DNA from 4 places in the Mesorhizobium sp. WSM4849 genome. Region 1 is predicted to be linked to each of the others. Evidence: riboswitches for the same ligand, from Rfam matches in the RefSeq annotation. Region 1 holds a riboswitch; each other region holds the start of a gene.
What was found. A riboswitch is a leader RNA that binds a small molecule or an ion and turns the genes downstream of it on or off. The one in region 1 is predicted to bind cobalamin.
Positions count from the first base shown of each region.

Region 1 (3,395 bases):
GATCCGGCCCATATGGCCGAACCAGCCCTCGCGGCTGGACCGCTCCTCGATCATGAAGCCGAGCGTCAGGCCCGGCATGCGGCTGCCGAGCAATTCGAGCTCCTTGCGGAAGATGATCTCCTCGGGCTTTCGCGCGCAGTTGACGAAGCCGACATCTGTCCAGGGCGCGCAATCGTTCAGCCAGCGCAGCATCGACATCATCGGAGTCACGCCGGAGCCGGCCGAAATGAACAGATATCTGGCCGCGGGATGGCTGTGCAGCGAAAAGTTGCCCGACGGCCCATAGGCCTTCACGTGAACACCGGGCTTCAGATTGTCGAACATCCAGCGTGTGCCGAGGCTGCCGGGCTGTGCTTTCACCGTCACCGCGATCGAGAACGGCCGCGACGGCGAGGACGACAGCGTATAGGTCCGCATCAACGGGCCCTCGGTGGTCGGCAGTTCCAGCGTCACGAACTGCCCCGGTCTGTAGCGGAACCAGGTCTGGTTGTCGGAGCGGAAGGTGAAGGTCTTCACGTCAGGCGCCTCGTCACTGACGCCGATGACTTCCAGCACCTGGAGCCTGTCGTTCCAGGGCGCCATCTCGTCGAGATGGCGGTAGAGGCCGAGGTCCGTCATCGTATTCATCCCCTTGGCCTCGCTCAGGCGACGCTGCGCAACGCCGGCCGCCCGCCCTCGGCAAGGCGCGGCCCGATGAAGGAGGCGTACCATTCGACGAACTGGATGACGCCGCCCTCATGCAGTTCCGAATAGGGGCCGGGCTCATAGGCCGGCGACAGGATGCCGAAGGCGTTTTCCTCAACGATGCGGCGGTCCTGGTCGTTGGTCTCGGTCCAGACATGGGTGAGATCGGCGAGGTCGTAGTCGACGCCTTCGACCGCGTCCTTGTGGACAAGCCATTTGGTGGTGACGGCCGTTTCCGTGGCACTGATCGGCAGCACGCGGAAGGTGACCGCATGATCGCCGAGGATATGGTTCCAGGTCGTTGGATAGTGATAGAGCAGCAGCGAGCCGATACCGTCGGTCGAAACGTCGTCGGAGAGGTTCTTCTTCACCGCACGTCTTCCCGTCATCGTGTAGCTAACGGCATCGCGCAGCAGCGGGGCGCGGGTGGCGCGATACTGCCCGGCCGGATCGATGCGGAACTTGCTCGGCAGGCCCGCCGCCTCGCATTTCGCCCAGTGCGCGAGCATCTCCGGATCGCTGTCGGCGCCCTGCACGCCGGTGACGGTCGGCGCTTCCGGGAATGTCTTGCACAGTTCCGGATGGTTGCCGGCGCAATGGTAGCACTCGCGGTTGTTCTCCCAGACGAGCTTCCAGTTGCCCTTCTCGACGATGGTCGATTCGAAGGCGATTTTTGCCTCGCGCAGCCGGTGCGGCAGGAGGTAAGGCTCGATCATGGCGCGCATCGGCGCGAAATCGGCGGGCTCCTTGGCCAGGCAGATGAAGATGTAGCCACTGATGCTTTCGCAAGCCACCGGCTTCAGGCTGAACTGGCTCTTGTCGAAGCCGTCCGCCATCTGCCTCGCGAACAAGAGCCTGCCGTCCAGCTCGTAGGTCCATTGGTGATAGGGGCAGACGAGCTTCGCCGCCGTACCCTTGTCGGCGTTGCAGACGCGGCTGCCGCGATGCCGGCAGGAATTGTGGAAGGCGTTGATCTTGCCTTGCTGGTCGCGGACCAGCACGACCGGATAGTCGCCGATCTGCGCGGTGATGTAGCTGCCCGGCTTCGGCAACTCGCAATCGTGGCCGATGAACAGCCAGTCGCGATACCAGATCAGCTCCATGTCGAGCTTGAAGAAATCGGGATCGGTGTAGAAGGGCTGCTCGAGCGAGTAGCCTTCCCTGCGGCCGTGCAAGAGCCTCAGCATGTCGTTGCGCGCATCCATGTCCTGTCCTCATAGCCGTCGCATCGGCCCGAAATCGGAATCGATTTCGGAAAGCACGATGCGCAATTCAAAGTCTTGGAGCGTACGTTGTGCGTCCAAATGGACGCATGTCGCTCCAAAGACTGAACTGGTGGTGATGGAGGGAGGATCGGCCGCAAGCCGGCGACAGGGCCGGGCATGCACTATCCACCTCTTGACCGCCCACCGCGATCAGTCGAGTCTAGAAATCTCGGGCTGGTTTCCGGGCTCTGGAGTGTCCTTGCGGACCATCGCGACACCTTCCCAGGCTTGGGCCCAGTGGTCTCCCGTTGCGACTTGAACTCCACCACCGTTGCGGGGGCAGCGCCGGGTTCTGACCGGCTTCCCAATTCTCCGCTTCGTCGTCACCAAGCGGCACCTGAGATGGCGTGATCTAATCATGACGGCCGGCTGACTGTCCGCATGAAAGCGACATCGTATCCATGCGGCGCGACACTGCCGGCGAAACCTGTGGGCCGGGATTTGAGGAAGGTGAAATTTGCGCCTGCTGCGAGCGCTGCCGGTTCTGAAAGCGTGCCGGATTGACCATTGCAGGGCGCCGAAATGGTTAACGATTCAACAACAACTCAGCACCGGCTTTTTAAGCCGCTTCTAAAATCGAACCGAACGGTTCGTTTCTGTTGACAATGCGTGCATGACGCTGTGAACGCAGGTCCGGCAATCCGTCAAATGGTCGATTAGCCTCTTTGACTTAAATCTTTGAAAACAAAACAGAAAGCAATGACGAGAGAAGCCTCTGGTACAATTTCAAGGTGTAGATTCTTGGTCCACACGGAACAACTTCGTGATTGGAATCTGCCGGATGGCCTTCCCACATCGGGGCTGTCCGGACGACGCGAATTCCTCCCAAGACACGCCGCTAGACGGACGGAAAACTAAAGATACTGGAGTTCCAAAAATGAAAAAGATTGCTCTTATTGCCGTCGCCGTTCTGGCCATCACCGGCAGCGCCTTTGCTGGCAGCGATCATTATGGGTCCAACGGCGCCAATCAGCCGACCGCCTCGGTCGACAGTTCGTATACGGCTTCCATTCAGAAGTCGGCTCACGCTGAAAAGCCCGTCGACCAGGGCGCCGACCGCAACCTTTTCGGCAACAATTAACAGCTGATCCCAGACCATGATCCCGAAGTGGAAACCGGTTTTCGTAAAAGATCATGGTCAAACAACAAGACAAAGCGGCCAGTCCGCCGCTCGGGATCTGAAAAATTCAGGAGTACTAGAAATGAAGAAGATCATTCTTGCCACCGTCGCCATCCTGGCTGTCTCCGGCAGCGCTTTTGCCGGCAGCGACAACTTTGGATCGAACGGCGCCAACCAGCCGGCCGCTGCGGTCGACAACGGCTCGTACACAGCTTCGATTCAGAATTCGGCTTCGGCGCAGAATCCGGTTCCGGCTGACGAGAAGCCCGTCAATGGCAGCGACCGTAACCTCTTCGGCAACAACTAATGTCGATCCCAACAGCAGC
Region 1 covers NZ_JBVVPW010000006.1:153,904-157,298, reverse strand. Annotated here, with positions in the region: gene AC0L3L_RS08515 (FAD-binding oxidoreductase) at 1-618, opposite strand, end outside; gene AC0L3L_RS08510 (aromatic ring-hydroxylating oxygenase subunit alpha) at 642-1,889, opposite strand; cobalamin riboswitch at 2,105-2,305, opposite strand; gene AC0L3L_RS08505 (DUF680 domain-containing protein) at 2,827-3,030, shown strand; gene AC0L3L_RS08500 (DUF680 domain-containing protein) at 3,152-3,376, shown strand.

Region 2 (3,395 bases), on a different contig from region 1:
CGAACGACCCGCTCGGCGAAATCTATGCCCATGACATCCATGCGCAGGGCGTTGCTTTCGACACCAAGCCGCTCAACGGCGAGCCGCCGACGGCGCGCTCGATGATCTTCGTCACGCCCGATGGCGAGCGCTCGATGAACACCTATCTCGGCGCCTGCATCGAGCTCGGGCCGGAGGACGTCGAAGCAGACAAGGCTTCGGGTGCGGCGGTCACCTATTTCGAAGGCTATCTGTGGGACCCGCCGCGCGCCAAGGAAGCGATCCGGCAGACGGCGAAGCTGGCGCACGCGGCAGGCCGCGAAGTCTCCATGACATTGTCGGATTCGTTCTGCGTCGACCGCTACCGCGACGAATTCCTCGACCTGATGCGTTCGGGCATGGTCGACATCGTCTTTGCCAACAACCACGAGATCAAGTCGCTCTACCAGACATCGTCGTTCGACGAGGCGCTGGCGCAGATCCGCAAGGATTGCAGGGTCGCCGCCGTGACCCGCTCTGAAAAAGGTTCGGTGATCGTGCGCGGCGGCGAAACGGTGGTGATCAAGGCGACCGCCATCAAGGAACTGGTCGACACCACGGGTGCCGGCGATCTCTATGCCGCCGGCTTCCTGCATGGCTACACGCAGGGCCGCGACCTGCAGACCTGCGGCGACCTTGGCTCACTGGCGGCCGGATTGGTGATCCAGCAGATCGGCCCCAGGCCGCGGCAGAATTTGCGCCGCGAGGCCAAGCAGGCGGGGCTGTTGTAGGGCAGCATTTCCGCGAGGTGCTGCCCACCTTGCCGTTGTGCAGGCTGTCCAGACAGGCGCGGGTAAATCGACTGTCGCGTGCCTGCGTGAAGGACGGCGGTTTTTCTCCGAATTTCTGATTGTTGAGGCTTAGGGACGTTGTCGCACTTCGGGCCAGTACTGCCGGCCGATCATGATGGCCAACACGCCCTTTTTGACGAAAGTCGTTTTGAGCCGGGATCGTAGACTGGCAGATTGCCCGAGCGGCCAAGCACAGCCTGCGCAGACCGGCGAGTGGCGCAAATGGCTCAGCTCTACCGCGACCTGCTACTTTGGAAACACGCCGCAGGTGAACGGTTCACATAAACATATAAACATTTCTTTATACCGCATTGACAACAAAGCGGGCTGCTGCGATTGTCTGCGTGTCGTGGTTCTCCGCAAGGCGTTGCCGTAGCGGAGCTAAGAGGGAAGCCGGTGCAATCCGGCGCTGCCCCCGCAACTGTAAGCGGCGAGCCAACCCACCAATGTCACTGGGGCGAACTGCCCCGGGAAGACGGGCAGAGGCTGTGACCCGCGAGCCAGGAGACCTGCCACGGTGAACAACGTCCACGGGCGGGGTGTCTGGTGGCCGCGGCAGCTCGGCGTTCATGCCGGCCTGCTAGCGCCTTCCTTGTCCCCGCCCCAACCATCGGGGTATGGAATGATTGTCTCCCAGCAAGTTCCCATAGCAACGCTTGGCGTGCCGCGTATCGGTCGCCGGCGAGAACTGAAATTCGCGCTCGAAAGCTACTGGTCCGGAAAATCTTCTGCTGCCAACCTTCTGTCGACGGCGAAGGCACTCCGTGCCGCCAGCTGGAGCGAGCAGCACGACCGCGGCGTGTCGAAAATCCCGTCGAACGATTTCTCACTGTATGACCATGTGCTCGACACCGCAGCAATGGTCGGCGCCGTGCCAGCTCGTTACGGCTGGACGGGCGGGGAGGTCCCACTCGACATCTATTTCGCGATGGCGCGCGGGACGCAAGGCGATGCCGCGGGTTGCGGACGCGCCAGTCACGGGCATGCAGGGCAGCGCGTAACCGCGATGGAAATGACCAAATGGTTCGACACGAACTACCACTACATCGTGCCGGAGCTGGGCGACGATCAGACATTCGCCCTCTCGTCGACGAAACCAGTCGATCACTTTCTGGAGGCAAAAGAGCTCGGCATCCATACACGCCCGGTCATCCTTGGACCGGTGACCTTCCTCAAGCTGGCAAAGTCTCCCGACCAGGGCTTCAATCCCATAGCGCTCCTACCGCGCCTGCTGCCCGTCTACGAGCAACTCCTGCGGAGGCTGGAGCTCTCGGGGGCCGACTGGGTGCAGATTGATGAGCCGGCGCTTGTGCTCGACCTTAACCCGAACGAACGAGCTGCCTTCGAATTCACATACGGCCAGCTGTCGAAAGCCGCGCCCAAGTTGAAAATTATGCTGGCGACCTATTTCGGGCCGCTGGGAGACAATCTGGAGACCGCGCTTTCGCTGCGCCTGGCGGGCCTACATCTCGACCTCGTGCGCGCTCCCGAGCAGTTGGAGACGGTTGGTCGGCTCGCACCGAAGGATCTGGTGCTCTCACTTGGCTTGATCGACGGCCGCAACGTCTGGCGCGCGAACCTGGCTGCCATTCTCGACCGCATCAAGCCGATCGTTGCCGGCTGGCCGCTGGATCGCGTCGAGATTGCGCCTTCCTGCTCGATGCTTCATGTGCCGATGGACCTGCGGATGGAGACCGCGCTCGATGTGGACGTCGGTTCGTGGCTGGCATTCGCCGCCCAGAAGAGTGAAGAGCTGCTTGTGCTGGCCCGAGCCTTATCCGAAGGCAGGGAGGCCGTAGCAGGCGCACTGAAAGCTTCTGCCGAGGCGGCCGCGGCGCGCGCAATGTCTGGAAAGGTCCATGATCCGCTCGTCCATGGGCGGGTTATCAGCATTGACGGCGCCATGAAGCAACGAAAGCGCGCATTTGCCAAGCGCTCCAGAGTCCAGGCTGACACGCTCGGCCTGCCGCCGTTCCCGACGACGACGATCGGGTCCTTCCCGCAGACGCCCGATGTGCGCAGGGCGCGCTCCGCTCATGCGAAGGGCCGGCTGAGCTATGTCGATTACCAGGCCTTCCTGAAGAAGGAGACCGAGGCGGCGGTCCGCTGGCAGGAGGAGATCGGGCTGGACGTGCTGGTACATGGCGAGTTCGAACGAAACGACATGGTGCAGCATTTCGGCGAGCAGCTGTCCGGCCTCGCCTTCACCCAGCATGGCTGGGTGCAAAGTTACGGCTCCCGGCTGGTGCGCCCTCCAATCATCTTCGGCGACGTATCGCGGCCCAATCCGATGACGGTTCTCTGGTGGCAATTTGCCCAGTCGCTGACGAAAAAGCCGGTGAAGGGCATGCTCACAGGCCCAGTGACGATTCTTAACTGGTCTTTTGTTCGCGACGACGTACCCCGCGCCGAGGCCTGCCGCCAGATCGCACTCGCCATTCGCGATGAAGTGGCCGACCTTGAAAGAGCTGGCGCAAGGGTGATCCAGATCGATGAGGCCGCGTTTCGCGAAGGCTTGCCCCTGCGGAAGTCCGATTGGAAACATTATCTCGGCTGGGCAGTCGAATGCTTCCGTCTCGCTTCAAC
Region 2 covers NZ_JBVVPW010000025.1:26,581-29,975, reverse strand. Annotated here, with positions in the region: gene AC0L3L_RS25215 (adenosine kinase) at 1-749, shown strand, start outside; cobalamin riboswitch at 1,143-1,340, shown strand; gene metE (5-methyltetrahydropteroyltriglutamate--homocysteine S-methyltransferase) at 1,456-3,395, shown strand, end outside.
Region 2: it holds a riboswitch for cobalamin, as region 1 does, so the genes downstream of both, metE (5-methyltetrahydropteroyltriglutamate--homocysteine S-methyltransferase) here and AC0L3L_RS08510 (aromatic ring-hydroxylating oxygenase subunit alpha) in region 1, are expected to answer to the same signal.

Region 3 (3,395 bases), on a different contig from region 1:
GGCCGCCGATCCATGGCAGCGGATAGAGCAAGCCAAGCGCGATGCTGACGGCGATGGCCGCGACATAGATCAGCGGCGGCCACGGTATAAACCCCGGTTTCGGCTGCCCCGGTTTCTGTTGCCCAGGTTTCTGTTGATGGTCGGTCATTGTGCTCCTCCCTCCATCAAAGTGCTGTCGGCTTTGGCAGTGCAGGCGCCGGCGAGCTCGTCGAGATGTGCCTTCCATTCCGCAGCCTGGTCGTTGCGGTAGAGCTGATCAAGCGTGGCCTCGCCCTCGAGTGTATCGAGCATGCACACACAATAGCTGGAGCAGAACTCCGTGTCGCGCGATTGCTCGCACGAAGTCTGGCATTCTTTCAGGAAGGTGACCTGCCTGGTCTCGACCGGTGCCGGCATGACTTGCGAAAAAAGCCAGATCGAGCCGATCAGCACCGGCTGGTGGATCAGATAGAAGGCGAGGCTGTGCCGGCCGATAAAGACCAGCGGATTTGTCCAGCTGCCGGGCGTCAGGCCTGCCAACCGCGTCAGCAGGCCGGAGGCGGAGGCGAGTTTTGCCGTCGCGATGCCCGCAAGCACAGCGCCGAACCATGGCAACAGCGGGACATAATCGTTGGAGCGCGGGTTGGTTGCCGACAGGCCGACCCACCACAGGGCCGGATGGTCAAAGGTCTCGGACCTGAGGTAGAGCGGCGCGGTTATGACGAAAGCTGCCATAACCAGCGTCAGCAGCGCCGGCAGCCGCAGGAACGCCAGGCCGAGCAGGCTGGCGAGCGCGATCTCATGCAGGATACCGAAAAAGATGAAACTGTCCGGCGTGGCAAGCCTCGTGGCAGCCGATATGGCGAGCGCCGCCCCGGCGACCATGGCGAAGCGTTTCCAGAAGCCGTCCCAGCGGATCAGTTTGCCATGGGCGAGGAACAGGCTGACGCCGACCAGGAACAGAAAGGTCGAAGCGATGCAGCGCGCGTAGAATTTCCACCAGCCGAAGGCGGTCAGGCCGGGATCGGTGTAGCCAAAGAATTCGAGATCCCAGGTGAAATGGTAACTCGCCATGGCAAGCAAAGCGACGCCGCGGGCGACGTCGATGGCGATGATGCGCTTGGATCGGTCCTGAACGGTCGGCGTAGAAATGCTCATGGTCTCGCAATCTGATTCAGCACTGCAAGACGACTATCATGGTTGCCCCAGACAAAAGAAGACAGGGCCAAATCCCGTTGATGCTCAGGGCGTCGGTGAAAGCGCCGTATGCCGCTGACGCACCCATTAGAAGCGATGCGGGCCATATTCCTCGGGCATCAGCACTCCGGCCTCGTGGCGCCGGCCGGCTGGTTCCAGAGACGGCGCATTCGCGCTGGTAGCTGGCGGAATTTGGTTTGCCGGGCACGGCGATTCTGCCTATAGTCGCACCCGTCGTCGGTTCCGTTTGGAACCAAGAGGGAATGCGGTAAGGGCGATTCTTTGCCCAATGCCGTGGCTGCCCCCGCAACTGTGTGCGGTAGTCCTCTCCATATGCCACTGAAGAGTTTCTTTCGGGAAGAGCTTCTTCGGGAAGGTGGGGAAGGGCGCTGATCCGCGAGCCAGGAGACCTGCCGGCGACAGGAGAACTGATTTCTATGCCCTCGGGTGGAGGGCGAAAGGACAAGACATGAATACCGCTTCCGTCTCGCTCGTCGCTTCCGTCTCCTCGCAGTCGCGCTTCGTGCAGCTGGCGCTTGCTGCATTTCTCGGCATTTTCGTCATGGGCTTTGTCGGCTTCTCGCATATCGATGCGGTCCACAATGCCGCCCACGACTATCGCCATTCGATGGCGTTTCCCTGCCACTGACGAGGGGCCGACATCATGACACTGTTTCGCAACGTCGTGTTCATCGCGGCGATCGCAGGGCTTGTGGCTGGCGTCGTTCTCGCCTGCATGCAGGCCTACGCCACCGTGCCGCTCATTCTCAAGGCGGAAGTCTACGAGCAGGCCGGCGGTGGCCACACGCATGACCACGCCGCGGCGCCGGCCGCGAACGCCACGGACGCCAATGCCATGAGTAGCGCCGAACCGGCCGCTCCGGCTGCGGAAGACGAAGGCTGGGCGCCGGCCGACGGTTTCGAGCGCTTCGCCTTCAACGTCGTTGCCAACGTCGTCACCGGCATCGGCTTTGCGCTGATCCTGGTCGCCGCTTCGGAGTTCGCCGGCGGCATCGGCAATTGGCGTCAGGGCCTGTTCTGGGGCCTTGCCGGCTTTGCTGTGTTCACGCTGGCTCCGAACCTTGGCCTGCCTCCCGAACTGCCGGCTATGCCGGCTGCCGATCTCGCCCAGCGCCAGATCTGGTGGACGGCAACTGTGGTAGCGACAGCGGCCGGTCTTGGGCTGCTCGCCTTTCGCAAATCCCTGCCGCTGGCGCTGCTTGCCGTGGCGTGGATCGTGGCGCCGCATATCGTCGGCGCGCCGCAGCCCGACAGTTTTGAATCGCCGATCCCGGAAGCCCTGCACCACCAGTTCGTGGTGGCGGTGACACTGACCAATCTGGTGTTCTGGCTGGTGCTCGGCGCCGTCGTCGGCGTGGTGCGCGGCCGCTTGACCGGCAGCACGACCGGCCTGCGCGACAGCTTTGCCTGATCGCGCTGCTCCCGGCGGCAAGCTGACCCTGGTCATCGGCGGTGCGCGCTCCGGCAAGAGCGCGCATGCCGAAAGACTGGTGACGGCCTGTCCGGCGCCGTGGGCCTATATCGCTACGGCGCAAGCCTATGACGACGAGATGCGCGAGCGTATCGCGCTGCATCGGTCGCGGCGCGGCGAGGGTTGGACGACCATCGACGCGCCACTCGATCTCGTCGGCGCGATTGAGGCGTTGCCTGACGGCCGGCCTGTCCTCGTCGATTGCCTGACGCTGTGGCTGACCAACCATATGCTGGCCGAACGCGACATTGAGGCCGAATGCCGAGGGCTGGCCGATGTGCTGTCGCGGCCGCGCGGGCCATGGTTCGTGGTTTCCAACGAGGTTGGCCAGGGCATCGTGCCCGACAATGCGCTGGCTCGCCGGTTTCGCGATGCCGCCGGCCGGCTCAACCAGCAGGTCGCGGCAGTCGCCGGCACCGTGCTGCTGATGGTGGCGGGATTGCCGCTCGAGGTGAAATGACATGGCTGATAACAAACACATCGAAGACAAGCCGATTAACGACAGGGACGAGGAACGTCACCGCGCCAAGATGGCCAAGCGCAAGGCGGTGCAGGACGCCGAGGTCGCCGGAAAGACGGTCGAGAAGGCGCTGCTGATCGTCAACACCGGGCCCGGCAAAGGCAAGACCACCGCTGCTTTCGGGTTGGCGCTGAGGATGCTCGGCTACGGCAAGCGCGTCGGCGTCGTCCAGTTCATCAAGGGCAAATGGCATACCGGCGAGAAGGA
Region 3 covers NZ_JBVVPW010000003.1:321,970-325,364, forward strand. Annotated here, with positions in the region: gene AC0L3L_RS04995 (methyltransferase family protein) at 1-148, opposite strand, end outside; gene AC0L3L_RS05000 (acetyltransferase domain-containing protein) at 145-1,137, opposite strand; cobalamin riboswitch at 1,398-1,608, shown strand; gene AC0L3L_RS05005 (CbtB domain-containing protein) at 1,646-1,825, shown strand; gene AC0L3L_RS05010 (CbtA family protein) at 1,841-2,608, shown strand; gene cobU (bifunctional adenosylcobinamide kinase/adenosylcobinamide-phosphate guanylyltransferase) at 2,631-3,128, shown strand; gene cobO (cob(I)yrinic acid a,c-diamide adenosyltransferase) at 3,130-3,395, shown strand, end outside.
Region 3: it holds a riboswitch for cobalamin, as region 1 does, so the genes downstream of both, AC0L3L_RS05005 (CbtB domain-containing protein) here and AC0L3L_RS08510 (aromatic ring-hydroxylating oxygenase subunit alpha) in region 1, are expected to answer to the same signal.

Region 4 (3,395 bases), on a different contig from region 1:
ACGTCGACGAAACCCTTGACGCGCAGCACGTTTTCTTCCTCCGCCGCCGTGGTGACGCGCAACGCCAGCTCATCGGGATTGGCGATCGACGGAATGTCGATGACGAACGAGTCGAAGTCGTCATGCTCGTGATCGAGTTCGTCGTCGTGGTGAGTCTTGCGATTCTCGATGTCGTCCTCGACGGCGAGGCCAAGGCCGAGCAGCACGGACGGATCGACCTTACCCTGCGAGGTCGGCACGATCGTGACGGCGCGCGCGGCGTGCTCGCCGATGATCGCATTGGCCCGGGCCGAGCCGGCGGCGTCCATCAGGTCGCTCTTCGACAATATGATCAGGTCGGCGCAGGCGAGCTGGTCCTCGAACACTTCCTCGACCGGATCGTCATGGTCGAGTGTCTCGTCCTGCGCGCGCTGCGCCTGCAGGGCGTCCATGTCGTTGGCGACGCGGCCTTCAGCCAGCGCCGGTCCGTCGACGACTGCAATGACGCCGTCGACCGTCACCCGGCTCTTGACCGTCGGCCACTGGAAGGCCTGGACCAGCGGCTTGGGCAGAGCCAGCCCAGAGGTTTCGATCAGGATATGGTCGACCCTCGGCGACAGCGACAGGATCTGGTCGAGCGCCGGGACGAAGTCGTCGGCAACGGTGCAGCAGATGCAGCCATTGGCCAACTCGACGATGTTTTCCTCAGGGCAGGTGTCGATGCCGCATCCCTTCAGAATCTCGCCGTCGATGCCGATATCGCCGAACTCGTTGACGATGATGGCCAGCCGCTTGCCGCCGGCGTTTTCGAGCAGGTGGCGGATCAGCGTCGTCTTGCCGGCGCCGAGGAAGCCGGTGACGACGGTGCAGGGCACGCGGGAGACGGAAGTGGTCATATCTGATCCTTCACAAGGTCGAGGGGAGGAATGCGGGCGACGAGGCCGCGTTTCAGGCAATCGGGGCGGCCGCGCCATGGAATGAGGCCGTCCGTCGAGGTGGCGAAGAGCTTTGCACCGGCGACCAGATCGGCGCCGCTTGTCACGGTCAGGTCGCCAAAGACATAGCTCCAGCAGCCGTCGCGCAGGATCGCGGCGCTGAGGCGGCGCTTGCAGTTGCCAAGGCATTCGACGGTGCGGATACGGATATTTTCGCCTGATACAGCGCGGCGCGTGTCTTCGGCCAACAATTCGCCGGCGCGAGGATGGCCGTCGGAGCCGGTCTCGTCACGGCAGGAGGCGCAGACGATCACGGTGACGTCGGCCAGAGCATCATCATCGCCGGACAATACGCCCGCTGTCTCAGCCGAAAAACTGCTGTCGCGTTCCAAATCAGGCTCCTTGCCCGGAAAACCCGCCAGGCGATCGGATTCTTATGTCCTAGACGGCAGGTCTCCTGGCTCGCGGGTCATCGCCTTGGTGCCGCCTTCCCGGGACCGTCCCAGTGGTTATCGGCCTTGGCTCGTCGCCTACAGTTGCGGGGACAGCCGCGGATTTGAAATCGAGATTTCGCACCGCATTCCCTCTTGGCTCCTCCCTTTGCCGAGAGGAGACCGTCTGAACCGGATTTAGGCTTGTGGAGGCAGTCGTGTCAACGCACGTCTACGACGCGGTAATGTCGGCGAGAGCCGAACCCAGATCACCGGCCGGCGTCACCTCGATGCGTTCCAGGCCGAGCCAACCCTGCATCAGCTTCAACTCGTCGAAAAGCTCGGCGGCGGTTTGCGGCGGGGCGCCGGGCTCGGCATAGGCGGCATGGACGCGCAGCACGCCGGCGGGGCGGTCGGCCTTGAGGTCGACGCGCGCCACGATCCTTTCGCCGAGCAGGAACGGCAGCACGTAATAGCCGTATTGGCGCTTTTCGGCGGGGGTGTAGATCTCGATGCGATAGCGGAAGTTGAACAGTCTTTCCGTGCGCGCTCGTTCGAAGACGACCGGATCGAAGGGAGCAAGCAAGGCGCGCGCCTCGATCTTGCGCGGAAAACGGGCGTCCTTATGAAGATAGGCAGGCTTGTCCCAGCCTTCGACGCGAACCGGCAAAAGGTCGCCTGCCTCGACCAGTTCCTCGATGCGGCCCTTGATGTCGGCGGGAGAGAGGCGGAAATAGTCGCGCAGGTCGCCCGCTGTCGCGACGCCGTGGGCGCGGGCGGAGATGCGCAGCAATTCGCGGTGCGCATCCTCCGGGGAGGGCACCGGCAAAGCAAGTACTGCCGGCGGCAGCACGCGCTCCGGCAGATCATAGAGCCGCTCGAAGCCACGACGCGACGCCGTGGTGATACGGCCGGCCCAGAACAGCCATTCGAAAGCGTGCTTGGCATCGCTCCAACCCCACCAGCCGCCGTTTCCCTTCTGGCCTTCGAGGGCGGATGCGGCGACCGGCCCTCGTTCGACGACCTCGCGATAAATGTCTTCAATGTAGGCGGCGCGTTCGCGGCCCCACTTGGCCAGTCCGTTATACATTTCCTCGCCACGTTCGGCCCGCTCCATGCGCCAGCGCATCAGCGGATAGGTTTCGACCGGCAGAAAGGAGGCCTCATGCGCCCAATATTCGAAGACCGAGCGCTTGCGCGTCACGGCGGCGTTGTCGAGCAGGGCAAGCGGGTAGGGGCCAAGCCGCGAATAAAGCGGCATATAGTGGGCACGCACCACCGCGCTGACGGAATCGATCTGCAGCAGGCCGGTCCGGCCAAGCACACGGGCCAGATGGCGGCGATCGGGCGTGCTGTTAGGGCGAGGATCGGCAAACCCCTGTGCGGCAAGCGCGATGCGCCGGGCCATGGCGAGCGAGACCTTTTCCTTCATGCAGACGGCACTCTGTTGGCGTTCGACCAAGGTTGGGGCGAATGATTCCGCGTCATGCTAGCAGGGTTTTGTCGGCATCTATGTCAGGAGAGAAAACTGGAGTAAAAAATGAAGGAAATCAAACAGGAGCGGATCGGACCAGTTTATCCGGATATGCTGCCCAGCACCGGGTTTTGAACAAGGTTTGACTTGCTTCGCCGAAAGCCCTGCGCTAACCCTCGCCGCGTTGCAGCATAGAGCCCCCTAAAACGGTTCAGTGATTAAACTGTCACGCTTCCGCAAGTGGGTCCGGTGCTGTAATCAGAGTGGATTGGCCGCCAACGGAAAGCTGCAGCATGAACGCATTGTTGAGTTCGTACCTGCCCATCGTCCTGTTCATCGGCGTGGCGCTGGTCGTCGGCCTGGCGCTGCTTGCCGCACCCTTCCTGGTGGCCTACCGCAACCCCGATCCGGAAAAGCTTTCCGCCTATGAGTGCGGCTTCAACTCGTTCGACGACGCCCGCATGAAGTTCGACATCCGCTTCTATCTGGTGTCGATCCTGTTCATCATCTTCGATCTGGAGGTGGCCTTCCTGTTTCCGTGGGCAGTGTCTTTCAGCCAGATCGGCATGCTCGGTT
Region 4 covers NZ_JBVVPW010000003.1:280,638-284,032, forward strand. Annotated here, with positions in the region: gene cobW (cobalamin biosynthesis protein CobW) at 1-875, opposite strand, end outside; gene AC0L3L_RS04795 (DUF1636 family protein) at 872-1,306, opposite strand; cobalamin riboswitch at 1,345-1,548, opposite strand; gene AC0L3L_RS04800 (winged helix-turn-helix domain-containing protein) at 1,578-2,777, opposite strand; gene AC0L3L_RS04805 (NADH-quinone oxidoreductase subunit A) at 3,113-3,395, shown strand, end outside.
Region 4: it holds a riboswitch for cobalamin, as region 1 does, so the genes downstream of both, AC0L3L_RS04795 (DUF1636 family protein) here and AC0L3L_RS08510 (aromatic ring-hydroxylating oxygenase subunit alpha) in region 1, are expected to answer to the same signal.